Regions from separate parts of the Lysinibacillus telephonicus genome, predicted to be linked through region 2. Evidence: predicted binding sites of a transcription regulator. Region 2 holds the regulator's gene; each other region holds the start of a gene.

Region 1 (3,848 bases), 1.2 Mb from region 2:
AACTTTAGTTGCCGTCAAATTACTTGAAATTGATGGTCTTCTTCTAATTGGCGGTGTGCTATTATTATATATTTCTTATAAGCTGCTACTTACAGAGGAAGAAATCAATGTAAAACCTAATAAGAAAAATTTTTGGGGAGCAATATGTACTATTTTATTAGCTGATTTATTAATGGGGATTGATAACATTATTGCAGTAGCTGGTGCTGCGCACGGAAATTTTCTACTTGTTGCAATTGGATTGCTGATTTCAATTCCTATTGTTGTTTGGGGTAGTACACTTGTAACAAAATTGATGGAGGATTTTCCAATTATAATTGTCCTAGGTGCAGCAGTTTTAGCGTGGACATCTTCAAAAATGATTGTTCATGATGCGTATGTTTCCCCTTTCTTCCATTCACAAAATGCAATATATAAATTTGAAGCCATTGTAGTTATTACAGTAATTTCAATTGGATTAATGGTTAAATATTTTATAAGAAAACGAGAAGTCGCTCCGAAATAGGAGCGGCTTTTAATATTGATACACTTTTCTTGAAAGAAGGGTAATAATAATTGCCGGAATTGTAAAAACAGTCATTCCTAAAAACGCTAGGCCTGGAGTTATATAATATAAATATCCTCCAAACAATGTTAATAAAGCAGCACTTAAACTCATAGCCAATGCAGAATATAACCCTTGTGCGTTGGAAAGCTGTTGCTTTGGTAAATTATTTGTAATGTATTGGACAAATGCATAATGAGCCATTGCAAAACCTAGAGAATGCAAACTTTGCGATAAAATAAATACCCAAACATTAGGAATTGCAAATATCATTATCCATCTTAAAGTAGAACCAACTGCTGCTATGAGCAACAAAGTAGAAGTCTTCCACTTTGAAAAAAGATAATCGACTTTTAAAAAGAAGAGAATTTCAAATAATACTGCAACGTTCAAAATAATTCCAATATAAAAGGTATTCACTTCTAAATATTGCTGTAAGTATATGTAGCTGTAATTGTAATAGGATGCATGAGCACCTTGTAATAAAATTACAATAACCATAACAACCGGGAATCCTTTTATTTTCCATAAACTTCTCATTGAGAAGGATTGACTGCGATCTACTGCTGTTGGTTTTACAGATAATACATCAGGTGCAGGCATAAATTGAAGAATTAACATAATAGCTAAATACACAATCATGCACCATAAAATCGCCTTTTCCCCAACATATCCAATAATTATACTAAGGATAAATACAGAAATTACAAAACTAATAGAACCGTAAGATCGGCTTTTCCCGTAATGAATGCGTGTTTGTTGTACAAGTGTAGAAGCACTGCTTTCAATCGCTGGTAAAAGCGAAGGATAAAATAGACTGAAAATCATAGTGATAATAAATAAAGCTGTAAAAGAATTAAACGGGATGTAAAAAAAAGCAGCAAGCAACGAACTAGTCACTAAAAACTGGGATAACTTTTTATTACTTAAGTATTTAGATGCAAATGGGAATATGAACATTGTAGATAATGCTCTCGATACTAACCCAAATCCCATAATAAAGCTAACTTCCTGTACAGATAATCCTTTAGCTTCTGTTAGCCAGCCTGACCAATATTGAAGATATACTCCCCAAGTAAAGAAAAATATAAAGAAATTTTGAGACAGCCATCGTTGATTGTTCATCGTGTACTTAAACCTCCAATCTATATTGAATGATAGCATCAAGTCATTTAAAATAATGTGAGATATCTCATATTTTTCTTTCGGAAACTAAAATCTTTTTATAATATGGATACATTAACATGCGAAACTTCACCCATGTAAAAATTTGAATCTTTTGATTGGAGGACTTATTTTGCAGTTATTAATGGGTAAAAAAAAAGAAGATTATATTAAAAAATATTCCTTTCAAAATTTCTTCTCCTTTGATATAACTCCATACATCCAAGTGTATGAATTTGAAAAAGGTGAATTTATTTTTCATGAGGGTTCTCTACCAGAATGTCTTTATTACATGGTAGAAGGAAAAGCAAAGCTATATGTATCTCATCAAAATGGAAAAATATCGTTGATTAATTTCATAACTTCACCTAGTTTCATGGGCGAAATTGAATTATTAAATGCTCAAAAATATACAAGGGGCATTCAAACGGTGACAAAAACCATTTGTTTTTCATTGCCTTATCATGAATGTAAACAAAAATTATTAGCCGATTCAGTATTTTTGCGTGAACTTTGTTTATTTTTAGGAAATAAAATGGCAAGAACAACAACTAGATTTAGTCAAACTCAAGCATACCCACTTGAAAACCGATTAGCGGCGTTTATTTTAATGTCCTCCGATGAAAACTTTTATAAGGAAAAACATACTGAAATAAGCGAATATTTAGGGGTTTCCTATCGTCATTTACTCTATACCTTTTCCCAATTTTGCCAGTCAAAAATAATAAAAAAGAGTGGCAAAGGCTACGAAATTATTAATAAAAAAAAGCTTCAGGAACTTGCTCGAGAAGTCTATTAATACTATAAAAAAGGGTAATCCAGAAGTTTGGGATTCTGGATTACCTTTTTTAGTTATCTCTATTGTTAAGCATACTTTGCTATTGTTTGTTTTAATATATCACCTAAATTATGTAGATCCTGTTGTGTAATCGTCATTCTCACATGTGTTTCGTCTGCATCCAATGCTTCAGCTAAAAAGCCCCCAAATCCTCTAGCTTTACGGTCTACTTGCATTAAAATTTCTGCAGAACTTTCCGTTTGTGAAAGAAATACAATTTCTAATTCATCTAGTTTCCCTCTAAACATTCCACCTACAGGAACAAATTCAAATTCTTGAAGGAATGGGTAACGGCTTCTATATTTATATGACGCTTGCTCGCACTCTGCTTTACGTAGTCTAAATCCAATTTGTTGAACCTCTTCAAGGATTCGAGAAGCAAGCTGTGATGGGCGGATTTCAATATAGTCACGATCCTGAGCGTCTACCCCACTTCGAATGTCCAGCTCTGTTGCAACCCATACTTCCGTTTTCCCTACAGTAATTGGAACATCAAATGGTAAATTAAACGTAAAAGGTACAATTTTTGTTTCATTCGCCTGAATTACGAAAGGATCACTTACTCTAAATTGTTGAACAGGCGCCTTTGCAGTATATTTATTGTCATCTACTTCTTTTATATATGTTGTATATAACGTTAGGTAAATGGCATCAATTTGTTGTTCTATGTTCCCTCCGTAAATTTCAACCTCTCCACGAATTGTTTCACCAGCTACAAACGAAGATTTTTCTAATTTTGTATCAACTCTTGCTGCTCCGACACCAATACTTGCCAACATCTTATTAAAAAAAGACATAGTAAAACCTCCAAAAAATTATTTTCTTCTTTTTACGAATCTACAATAGAAAAAGTTTCAAATTATTGGGAGGGATATAAATTTTGTAAAAACTTTATGGATTGTTGAATTAATTCTTTTAATACTTCCTCATCGATATCTGCTAGCTTGTTGATATAGACGCAAGCCTTTCCTTTTGTATGCTTGCCAAATCGTTCAAGTATTTTATCGCGTTCAGGATCACCTGTAGCAAAATATAAACTTATTTTTGCTTTTCTAGGTGAAAATCCTACTAATGGTGCATCACCTTCATGCCCTGTTTCGTATTTATAATGATATGAGCCATATCCAATAATACTCGGCCCCCACATTTTTGGTTGAAAGCCTGAAGCATCTTCAAATATTTTTAACAACTTATAAGCGTCATCTCGTTTTTTCGGACTTTCTACTGCTTCAATAAATTCTATTACACTGTTATCCGTTTCTTTTGTCTTCTGTTCATATTTTGCCAATTGTTCATTCTCCT
Region 2 (3,848 bases):
CTTGAAGAACTGATTTATTTCCCGTTAGTTTAGCTTGTTCTTGGTCATAGTAACCAATTTGTACGTTTGCTCCATAACGAATATCTCCAGAGAGGATTGGTAGGTCTTTAACAATTGTTTTTAGTAGAGTAGATTTCCCAACCCCATTAGGCCCTACTAATGCTATGCGATCTTCACGGAAGATGCGCATTGAGATGTTCTGTGAAATTGTTTTTCCATTATAGCCAATTGTTAAATCATCAATTGATAGTACATCATTGCCGCTTTGGCGCTCGATTGTAAATCCAAAATTAGCAGAGCGTTCATTCCCATCAGGTGCATCCATCCATTCAGTACGTTCAAGTACTTTACGGCGGCTTTGAGCCATTTTTGTAGTGGATGCGCGGGCAATGTTTTTTTGTATAAATGCCTCTAACTTGGCTTTTTCATCTTGTTGACGTTCATATAATTTTAAATCTCTTTCATAATTTCTTGCCTTCTCTTCTAAATAAGCGCTATAGTTCCCCATATATTTTGTGACATGGGTTCTAGATACTTCATAAACAATCGAAACAACTTGATCTAAAAAATAACGGTCATGAGAAACGATTAAGATTGCTCCATCATATGCCTTTAAATAATTTTCAAGCCAACTCAATGTTTCAATATCTAAATGGTTGGTTGGTTCATCTAAAATAAGCAGGTCAGGCTTACTTAATAAAAGTTTTGCAAGAGCTAAACGAGTACGTTGACCTCCTGATAAGGAAGCAATTAGTTTATCATAGTCTTCTTGAAAAAACTGCATTCCATGGAGAACGGAACGAGTATCAGCTTCATATTGATAGCCACCAGCATCCTTAAAATCGTGCTGTAATTGGTCATATTCCGCCATTACCCTGCTGTATAAATCCTGATTTCCATAGACTGCTGGATCCGACATTTGAAGTTCTAGTGCACGTAAGCTCTTTTCTTTATCGCGCAGCGGTTTGAAAATGGTCATCATTTCATCCCAAATAGATAAAGTCGATTCTAAACCAGAATGTTGTTCCAAATATCCAATCTTCACATCTTTTGGGATAATAATATCACCAGAATCATATGACATCTGACCAGCAATAATTTTCAGCAATGTTGATTTTCCTGCTCCGTTGCGCCCAACTAACGCAACACGGTCTCGATGTTGAACTTCTAACTTTACCCCACTTAATATTTCATTTGTCACAAACGATTTATATAATTGATTTACTTGTAATACAATCATTTTTACACCTCAGTTCACTATCATTAGTGTACTGGAAGGGGAAAATGTACGCAATCGGATGCTTTACTTATTTGTACATGTTTAGTAAGATGAAAACGATTTCCAATTGCATATAGGGAGGGATTGTGTGAAACAAGAAATAAAAATTCCACAAGCAACGACAAAAAGACTTCCTCTTTATTATCGTTTTTTGCAAAACTTTGCAAATGAAGGAAAAAGAAGAGTATCTTCACAAGAACTAAGTGAAGCAATGAAAATAGATTCTGCAACGATTCGAAGAGATTTCTCCTATTTCGGAGCGCTTGGTAAAAAAGGATATGGATACGATGTTCTTTATTTGCTTGAGTTTTTCAGACAAACGCTGGATCAAGATGAAGGAGCAAATGTTGCGTTAATAGGTGTAGGGAATTTGGGGAATGCATTTTTAAAATATAATTTCCAAAAGAACCATAATACAAGAATTGTTGTAGCTTTCGATTCGAAAGCGCCTCATGACGGGGAAGTAGTAAATGGTATTCCTGTTTACCATCCGGATCGATTAGAAGAAATGTATCATGAATATCATGCGGAACTCGCAATATTAACAGTTTCGTCTCGCTCAGCTCAAGTAATGGCCGATCGTCTAGCTGCAATCGATGCAAAGGGAATTTTAAACTTTACACCGGTTCGACTTAATGTACCAGATTCGATGAAGATTATGAATATCGATTTATCGGTCGAATTAGAGGCATTAATCTATTTAATTCGCAATAGTGAATGACGAAAAGTATTCACAATATATAATTAGCAAATTGCGACAATATACGATAAAATGTACATAATATTAGAGGAGGTGGCTATCATGGTTGTGCATTTAAATGCAATTGGACCAGTAAGCCTAGTTATTATTGGTGTTGTAGCTTTATTAATTTTCGGGCCGAAAAAACTTCCAGAGCTTGGAAAGGCTTTAGGTTCAACACTTCGCGAATTTAAAAAAGGTACAAGCGGATTAATCGATGATGAGGACACTAAAAAAACAGTCATTGAGCATAAAGATATAGATAAAGATAAAGAAAACAAGTAAGTTAAGGATGTCAACTTATTATGAATCCAAAAGAACTCACTGTTATTGAACATATAGAAGAGTTAAGAAAACGTTTATTTATTTGTGCGATTTTCTTTGTTCTTGCATTAGTGGGAAGCTTTTACGTAGCAGAACCGATAATAAAATTTATTCAACATACGGGAGAAAAAGAGCAGCATTTAACATTAAACGCATTCAATGTAGGCGATCCACTTACAGTTTATTTAGAGGTAACCTTTATTGTAGCATTAATTGTCACATCGCCAATTATCCTGTATCAGCTATGGGCTTTTATTACGCCTGGTTTACATGAAACAGAACGTAAAGCCACTTTAAAATATATTCCATATGCCTTTTTATTGTTTATTGGTGGCCTTGCATTCGGCTATTTCATTCTATTTCCAAATATTATGAATTTCATGATGAATTTATCAAATGAGCTTGAAATTCAACAAACAATTGGTATAAATGAATATTTCTCCTTTTTATTTAAACTTGTCGTTCCTTTTGGTTTAATATTTCAATTACCGGTAGTGACGCTGTTCTTAGCGCGGCTCGGCATTTTAAATCCAAAGCTGATGGTGAAGTTCCGTAAGTACTCATATTTTGTATTATTTGTTTTAGCGGTACTACTTGCACCACCAGATCTTATATCAAATTTACTGATAGCAATTCCGCTATTTATTTTATATGAAATTAGTATTGTAATCGCACGAATTGGTTATAAAAAATATAAAATCGCGGAAGCAATACGTCAGCAGGAAGAGAAAGAAGAAGCTCAAAACCAGCAAGTAGAAGCATTGCTGGCAGAACAGCGGCGCCAAATTGAAGAGATGACAAAGCAACAATAAAAATTAAGCCTATTTTCGGACAAGAAGTTCGAAAATAGGCTTTTTCATTTTTAATTATTAAACTTTTAAAAGTCTTTCACATTAGAAAACAACGGAAAGCTGTTCCCAAAGCGCAATACTTCAAGTGAAATACGCTAGAAGTGGTTGATGATATTTATTTAGGCACTTGATCCATAATTTGTTGAAGCTTATCAGCATTCATTTGAACTAATGTAACAAAACCATTTAACATCATATGGGCAATAATAGATGTAAGTAATCGCTTCGTTTTATAATAGAGAAATGCAAAAATAAAACCGCTAATTGTATAAAGAATGATATGGGTAAAATCTAAATGAATTACAGCGAAAACAATGGAACTAACGATACCGGCCACCCAAAAGCTTTGAGTTTGTATTAACGAGCCAAAAACAACCCGTCGAAAAACTAACTCCTCTAAAATCGGACCAAAAAATACAGAGGCTAATATCATGATAGGGGCAATTTCCGTTACAAGCAATATGGTTTCCGTATTTTCCGAACCGAAGTCAATCCCAAGGGCTAACTCAATCATTGCTCCAATCGATTGACCTAGATATACTAGGAAAAAACCGATAATTCCCCAGCCGATTGAAACGGGTATAGATGCTTTTTCCCCTTTAAATATGTTCCAAAAATTTTTATTTTTATTAATTAAAATAATACAAACGATGAA
Region 3 (3,848 bases), 1.4 Mb from region 2:
TGGTTCTCTTGTAGGTTTTTTAACTTCAGTAGTAACAAAAGGGATTATACAAGTTATTATGATAATTATTTTTATAATAGCTATTTAAATTGTAATGAAAAAATGTTTAATTATCATACTAAATGTGTAAAGTATAATCGTGGGATATGTACCATTCTATTAATTGAAAGTAATTTGCAGCTAGTTTTTCCGTCTAAAGGCTGAATTGTAATTGTTTTGGATTAATTGATTGAATGGTTTACTTAATTTTGATAACCTAGAAATGTAATCAAGATTACTTATTTTGAGGGAGGAAATTTCAATGGCTTTTGAATTACCAAAATTAACTTATGCATACGATGCATTAGAACCAAACATCGATGCAAAAACAATGGAGATTCATCATACTAAACATCACAATACTTATGTAACAAACTTAAACGCAGCTGTTGAAGGCACTGAATTTGCAGGTAAAGATTTACTAGAATTAATTTCAAACATTGACGCTCTACCAGCTGACAAACAAACAGCTGTACGTAACAATGGTGGTGGACATGCTAACCACTCTTTATTCTGGGAAATCCTAACTCCTGGTGGTGCTACAACTCCAACTGGCGAATTAGCTTCTGCAATTGATGCTAAATTCGGTAGCTTCGATGCTTTCAAAGATGAATTTGCAAAAGCTGCAGCTGGACGTTTCGGTTCTGGTTGGGCTTGGTTAGTAGTAGATGGTGGAGAACTTGCTATCACTTCAACTCCAAACCAAGATTCTCCTGTAATGGAAGGTAAAACACCAATCCTAGGCTTAGACGTTTGGGAACACGCATACTACTTAAACTATCAAAACCGTCGCCCTGACTACATCGCTGCATTCTGGAATGTAGTGAATTGGGACGTTGTAGAATCTAAATATCAAGCTGCTAAATAATTCAGCTGAGTAAACAAATGAATTATTTCTACGACAAAAGCGAAACAGCAGTCGTAAAATTAGTTAAAAAAGGCAAAATCCAATTTTGGATTTTGCCTTTTTGTTATCTTTCAAACTTTATATAAAAGAGGTGGTAATCAATTTACTCTTACATTTGATTCCTTATAATATTTGTTTAAAGTCATCAGCGCACTGCCAATTCTTTCATCCTGGGGAACTAGCATTCTATTGACTCCTTGCTCTTTCAATGCATTACCTGTTACTTTCCCTATTGGGAGTGCAATTACATTATTTTCAAATGCGCTTAGTAGTTCATATTTTAAATTGCGTTGTTTTGCATATTTGAATAAAAACTGAACTTGTTGAATACTTGTAAAACTTACTGCATCTAGTTTTTTGTTAATCACTTCATTCAATAGTTGTTCTAAAACATCTTTGTCGGGTGAGATATGTTGATATGGAATAATTTCTTGGTAATTTGCTTCTTGCACCTTGAGCCAATTGATTAATTCAACTGAAGGAGCTCCATATAATTGGACCGCAACGGATTGATTTTTCAAATTATGCCCGGCAAATGCTCGAATTAGTCCAGCAATACTCCCATCATCATCCCGTACTATAGGTGTTAATCCTCTACTTTTCAAGGAATTCATCGCTTTATAGCCTCGTACTGCTATGTTCATATTAGAAAGTGCTAATTGCAGATCCTGTTCATAGTCCATTTCGTTTGCAATCTCAAATAATTTTTCTATTCCAATACCAGTTGTAAAAATTATCCATTGAAAACTCCCGTTAATCATCTCCTTAATTTCAGTTCCGATAAAGCTAGAATCGAAGAAAACTGTACCTTGGGCAGGACGATGTACGGCAGTTCCCCCAAGCTGTCGGATGATATTTACTTGTTCCTCGATTTTTCTTGTTCCTAATAATGCAATGCATTTATTATCTAATCCACCCATTTGAGCTCCTCCTTAATAATTGTTACCTCTATTTTAACAGAAATGAAGATAAAAGATGTTTTATGTTAGAAAAAATAACATAAATAACATTAAAAATTGCGAAAAGTTTGAAAAAACGACTAAAGTGAAACCGTTTACTTTAAAAAGACGAAAAAAGATGCTTTACAAATACATCTTATGTGATATTATCTGACATATGGAGTTTTGAATTTTCAGTCAATTTAAATTAGAGGGGGATTACGATGAGTAAAAAGCGATTAGTTCTTGTAGGCAATGGAATGGCAGGAGTAAAAACGATAGAAGAAGTGCTAGAAATCTCAAAAGATTTGTTTGATATTACGATTATTGGAGAAGAGCCATATCCAAATTACAATCGAATTTTATTATCAAAAGTACTACAGGGTGATACTACGGTAGAAGATATAACGTTAAACGACTGGTCTTGGTACAAAGACAATAATATTCAATTATATACAAATGAAAAAGCGGTTCAAATTGATATAGAGAAGCGAGTAGTAGTTACAAATACTGGGACATTGATCTCATACGACAAACTAATTTTAGCAACAGGATCAAGGCCTTTCATTTTGCCAATCCCAGGGACTGACAAAGAAGGCGTTACAACATTTCGCGACATAAAGGATACAGATGAAATGCTTGCAGCTTCCAAACTTTATCATAAAGCAGCGGTAATTGGTGGTGGTTTGTTAGGATTGGAAGCTGCAAGAGGGTTATTGAATTTAGGAATGGATGTTACGGTTGTGCATTTAGGGAGCAGTTTAATGGATCGACAGCTAGATGAAACGGCAGCAGCTTTATTAAAAGCAGAATTAGAAAATCAAGGGATGAAATTTTTACTTCAAAAAAATACAACTGAAATACTTGGTGATGAACGAGTTAAACGGTTAAAATTCTCAGATGGCGATGAGTTGGATTGTGATTTAGTCGTTATGTCGGTCGGTATATTACCTAATATCGAGCTAGCAAAAAATACCGGTCTAGCTGCAAATCGAGGAATTATTGTAAATGATTTTTTACAAACGAGCGAACCTAATATTTATGCAGTTGGCGAGTGTGCGGAACATCAAGGAATTGCTTATGGTTTAGTTGCTCCCCTTTTTGAACAAGCAAAAGTGCTTGCTAAAGATATTTGTGGACTCGAAACCGAACCGTATAAAGGGTCTATAGTATCTACTCAATTAAAAGTGTCGGGTGTTGAAGTTTTCTCTGCAGGTGAATTTATAGAAGATGGGAACAAAAAAGCTCTACGTGTATTTGATGAACAAGATGGTATTTATAAGAAAATGGTATTCTACGAAAAGAAATTGGTTGGGGCTGTGTTGTTTGGTGATAGTAGAGAAGGAAATCGTCTGTTTTCAATGATTAAAAAACGAGCAGATATTTCGGATACAGTAAAGGTGAGCTTGCTTCAGCCAGTTAGTGGAGAAACGGGTGAAAGTATTGTTTCTTCAATGGCTTCAGATGAAATCATTTGTGGTTGTAATGGAGTATCCAAAGGTAAAATCGTTCAAGCAATCCACGAACAAGGTTGTACATCGGTAGAAAGCATTAAAGCATGCACAAGTGCTTGTAGATCATGTGGCGGTTGTAAATCAATGATTTCAGAACTACTTGAAATAACACTCGGCGACAACTTTGATGCTAGCGCACATAAAGAGACGTTATGCGGCTGTACGACTTTATCTCGTGACGAAGTAGTTGAAGAGATTCGAGAGAAAAAGTTAATGCACACTCGAGAAGTAATGAACGTATTAGGATGGAAAACGAGTGATGGCTGCTCAAAATGCCGTCCCGCACTGAATTATTATTTAGGAATGATTCATCCGTTGGAATATGAAGATGAAAATGAGTCGCGATATGTAAATGAGCGTTTGCATGCAAATATACAAAAAGACGGATCGTTCGGAGTAGTACCACGTATGTATGGCGGTGTTACAAGTTCAGATCAATTACGAAAAATT
Region 4 (3,848 bases), 110 kb from region 2:
TTTGCGTTCCCCTTGACTGGCATAAGGTCAACCATACCTTTGAGGAACGGAATAATTTATATATTGAACTGGCAGTAAGCTATAGCGTTAAGGTCATTAAATCTTGTCTCCAAAATACAAATTTTTTATTACATCCCTTATCCACTGAGGAAATTGACGCAATTATTTTTGTTTCGAGTACAGGCATTTCAACTCCTAGTATTGATGCAAGAGTTATGAATAAACTGACCTTTTCGGATCGCATTAAACGAATACCTCTATGGGGTCTCGGATGTGCAGGCGGAGCTTCAGGTGTTAGCAGAGCTTTCGATTATTGCTTAGCTCATCCGAATGAAAAAGTACTTGTTGTTTGTATTGAACTTTGCAGCCTGACTTTTCAACAAAATGACTATTCAAAAAGCAATCTTGTTGGAGCCTCTCTTTTTTCTGACGGTGTAGCATGTATTTTAATATGTGGAGATAATGTTCATCTGGATAATAAAAGGCTTGTCCCACGTATAATAAGCACCGCTTCAAAATGGTTGCCAAACTCTGAAGATGTAATGGGTTGGGATATAAAAGACGATGGTTTTCATGTTATTTTTTCAAGAGACATTCCCTCCATTATTTCTAAGTGGTTAGGTCCGTTCATCGACGATTTTCTAAACGAACAACACATTTCAAAAGAACAACTCCATAATTTAATCGCTCACCCTGGTGGCAAGAAAGTCCTGAAAGCGTATGAAGATACATTAAACCTGACGGAACAACATACAGCCCTATCTCGTAAAGTTTTGAAACAGCATGGCAATATGTCTTCACCTACTGTGCTTTATGTACTTGAACAATTTATGTTGAAAGAAAATCCACTAGATGCATATGGATTATTGGTCGCACTTGGGCCTGGATTCAGTGGAGAAGCTGTATTACTTCAATGGAGGGATTAAAATGTACTTTTTTATATTTGTTATACTTGTGATATTGCAAAGAATTATAGAAGTAATTATTGCGAAACGTAATGAAAAGAAAATGCTGTTAAAAGGAGCATATGAAGTTGGAGCATCTCACTATCCATATATGATTGCGATGCATATAAGTTTTTTCCTTTGTTTAATTGCTGAGGTAGTTTTATTTAATCGAGGAATCTCCCCTCTTTTTTTATGGCTCTTTATACTATTTTTAATTGTTCAAGCATTGCGAATATGGTGTTTAGTTTCTTTAGGCTCTTTTTGGAATACGAAAATTATCATTCTTCCAGGAAGCCATGTTGTTAAAAAGGGGCCGTATCTTTTTATAAGACATCCTAATTATACAATTGTGAGTATTGAAATTTTACTAATTCCATTAATGTTTCAAGCTTATATAACTGCTTTTTGCTTTACTATACTCAATATACTTATGCTGTCTGTTAGGATTCCACTCGAAGAAAAAGCACTGATGGAAGCAACAAATTATACAAAGGAGTTTAAAAAGAAATTGTCGACGCCACTTCATAATAATCATAATCAATAAACTTGATTTAATTTGATATAAGCACTAAGGTATATCCTTCATCAGCAAGGGCGACACATTGCGTGTCTACTCGACAATTACTTTTGAACACCAACTCCTCGGATTTAATGCTGCAGTAAACGAAAGTTATTTTTAAATGTTCGTACTTTATTATTAAGTTAAAAATAAAAAATAATATTTATTAGAAATTTCAAAAGATAAGTCGTATAATTCAAACTATACAGCACATAATGTTCAATAATTTGCAACATTTTTATACAAAACCACCATTTCTGAATTTTGCTAATTTATTTTTGTTGCATTTCCAACTAATCTTTTTATAAAAAGTCTATTTGTTTTAGAGATTATTTATATTATCATGAATTACGTACCAATTTTTTGTATAGATAATTCACATCTAGCAAAAAGATTAATTGGATTTAATTGGATTGAGTGGCTATATGTGAAATAATTATCAAACTTATCTAAATAATAAGCAGAAATGCAATGTAAAGGAGAATTGGATATGTCAGAAGAATTGATTCAAGCACAGTCAACTGGAAGCCAACAAAAACAAGATCTACTTGATCAATTATTAAAACCTGAAGTTCAAGAATCATTAAGTACTTTGGTAGAGCAATTGCCAAAATTGACTGAGGCTGTAACTCTTTTAACAAAGGCTTACGACTTGGCACAATTAGTAGCTACTGATGAAGTATTAAAAAGCGATACAGTAAACGCTGTTAAAGAAGTAGCAGAACCTGTTATTGGCTCAGTAAAAAATCTTGCTTCAGCTGCAATTGAAGCAAAAGAGCGTGCAGATGAGACAACAGAAGCTGTTGGTTTATTTGGTGTATTAAAATTATTAAAAGACCCAGAAGTTCAAAAAGTTTTGCGTTTCGCAAACGCATTTTTACAAATTCAAGCTGAACGAAAAGCTTAGTATAGATTCATTCAAAGAACTTAGTTAGGACGGAGGATTATCATGGCAAAAGAAATCGTCATCTTAGGTGGAGGTTACGGCGGTTTATTAACTGCTCTAAAATTTCGTGAATATTTAGGTAGAGAAGAAGCTAATGTTACAGTGGTGAATAAATACCCTACCCATCAACTTATTACAGAATTACACCGTCTTGCGGGTGGAACAATTTCAGAACCTGCAATTTCATTCCCTTTAACAAAGTTATTTAAAGGGAAAGATGTAAATGTTGTAGTAAATGAAGTTAAATCTTTCTCAGTAAATAATAAAGAAGTATTTCTTGCTGATGGATCGGTATTACAATATGACTACCTTGTAGTTGCCCTAGGAAGCCAAACTGGTTTCTTCGGTATCCCTGGTCTAGAAGAAAATAGTATGGTGTTAAAATCTGTAGATGATGCAAATCGCATCAATGCACATATTGAAAAGAAAATTGCTGAATTTGCAAAATCAAAAAACCCTGCTGATGGAACAATCGTTATCGGCGGTGGCGGTTTAACTGGTGTTGAACTCGTTGGTGAAATAGTTGACAACTTCCCTAAAGTTGCAAAAAAATATGGAGTTGACTTCCGCGATTTAAACATTAAATTAGTAGAAGCTGGTCCAAAAATTTTACCAGTACTTCCAGATGATTTAATTCAACGTGCTACTGAGTCCCTATCAAAACGTGGGGTTGAATTCTTAACTGGTCTTCCTGTAACTGGTGTTGAAGGAAATAGAATTTCTCTTAAAGATGGTACTGTTATTGAAGCAAACACATTCATCTGGACTGGTGGAGTCGCTGCTCTTCCTTTAGTTCAAGAATCAGGACTTGCTTGTGATCGCGGTAAAGCAACAATTAACGAATTCCTTCAATCAACTTCACATCCTGAAGTATTCGTTATTGGAGATGCTTCTGTTGCATTGCCAGCAGATGGCGGACGTCCATTATATGCACCTACAGCTCAAATCGCTTGGCAAATGGGAGAAACTGCTGGATATAATTTATTTGCTACACTTCGTGGTCATAAACTTGAAACATTTAGCCCAGTCAACTCTGGTACACTTGCTAGCCTTGGCCGTAAAGATGGTGTTGCAACTGTTGGTGAAAACAACATTCCACTTAAAGGATTACCAGCATCACTTATGAAAGAAGCAAGCCACGTTCGTTACTTATCACATATTAAAGCATTATTTGGATTAGCATATTAAGATAAAAAGAAGATTTCGGTAATAGCCGAAATCTTCTCAGACTGTAGACAAACTCGAAAATTCGAGTTTGCCTACAGTCTTTTTTCTTTTAAAATAAAATTAATAACCCTTTTTGAATAAGTTAGTTGATTTCCGTTTCGGCGGACGCTTTCCGCGGGCGTGGGCCAATCCTCCTCGTCGCTACGCTCCTGCGGGGTATCGGCCGTCA

The links. The regulator Rex, encoded in region 2, represses fermentation and respiration genes when NADH is low (regulators of the CRP and FNR family bind a similar motif). The targets are predictions, from matches to a motif close to TTGTGAAATATTTCACAA.
Region 1: a site for Rex is predicted at 1,725-1,742, ahead of yeiL (transcriptional regulator YeiL). Genes of this name have one in related genera too.
Region 3: a site for Rex is predicted at 1,963-1,980, ahead of nirB (nitrite reductase large subunit NirB). Genes of this name have one in related genera too.
Region 4: a site for Rex is predicted at 1,932-1,949, ahead of MKY04_RS20275 (DUF1641 domain-containing protein). Genes of this name have one in related genera too.

The regions. Positions count from the first base shown of each region.
Region 1 is NZ_CP155468.1:2,857,572-2,861,419, forward strand. It holds gene MKY04_RS13825 (TerC family protein) at 1-505, shown strand, start outside; gene MKY04_RS13830 (MFS transporter) at 515-1,669, opposite strand; gene yeiL (transcriptional regulator YeiL) at 1,842-2,507, shown strand; gene MKY04_RS13840 (sporulation protein) at 2,573-3,343, opposite strand; gene MKY04_RS13845 (DUF1801 domain-containing protein) at 3,406-3,834, opposite strand.
Region 2 is NZ_CP155468.1:4,099,544-4,103,391, reverse strand. It holds gene MKY04_RS19745 (ABC-F family ATP-binding cassette domain-containing protein) at 1-1,240, opposite strand, end outside; gene MKY04_RS19740 (redox-sensing transcriptional repressor Rex) at 1,368-2,000, shown strand; gene MKY04_RS19735 (twin-arginine translocase TatA/TatE family subunit) at 2,082-2,303, shown strand; gene tatC (twin-arginine translocase subunit TatC) at 2,324-3,154, shown strand; gene MKY04_RS19725 (type II CAAX endopeptidase family protein) at 3,309-3,848, opposite strand, start outside.
Region 3 is NZ_CP155468.1:2,713,739-2,717,586, reverse strand. It holds gene MKY04_RS13115 (DUF456 domain-containing protein) at 1-88, shown strand, start outside; gene MKY04_RS13110 (superoxide dismutase) at 302-907, shown strand; gene MKY04_RS13105 (uroporphyrinogen-III synthase) at 1,045-1,866, opposite strand; gene nirB (nitrite reductase large subunit NirB) at 2,109-3,848, shown strand, end outside.
Region 4 is NZ_CP155468.1:4,207,489-4,211,336, forward strand. It holds gene MKY04_RS20265 (type III polyketide synthase) at 1-926, shown strand, start outside; gene MKY04_RS20270 (isoprenylcysteine carboxyl methyltransferase family protein) at 928-1,491, shown strand; gene MKY04_RS20275 (DUF1641 domain-containing protein) at 1,997-2,413, shown strand; gene MKY04_RS20280 (NAD(P)/FAD-dependent oxidoreductase) at 2,456-3,640, shown strand.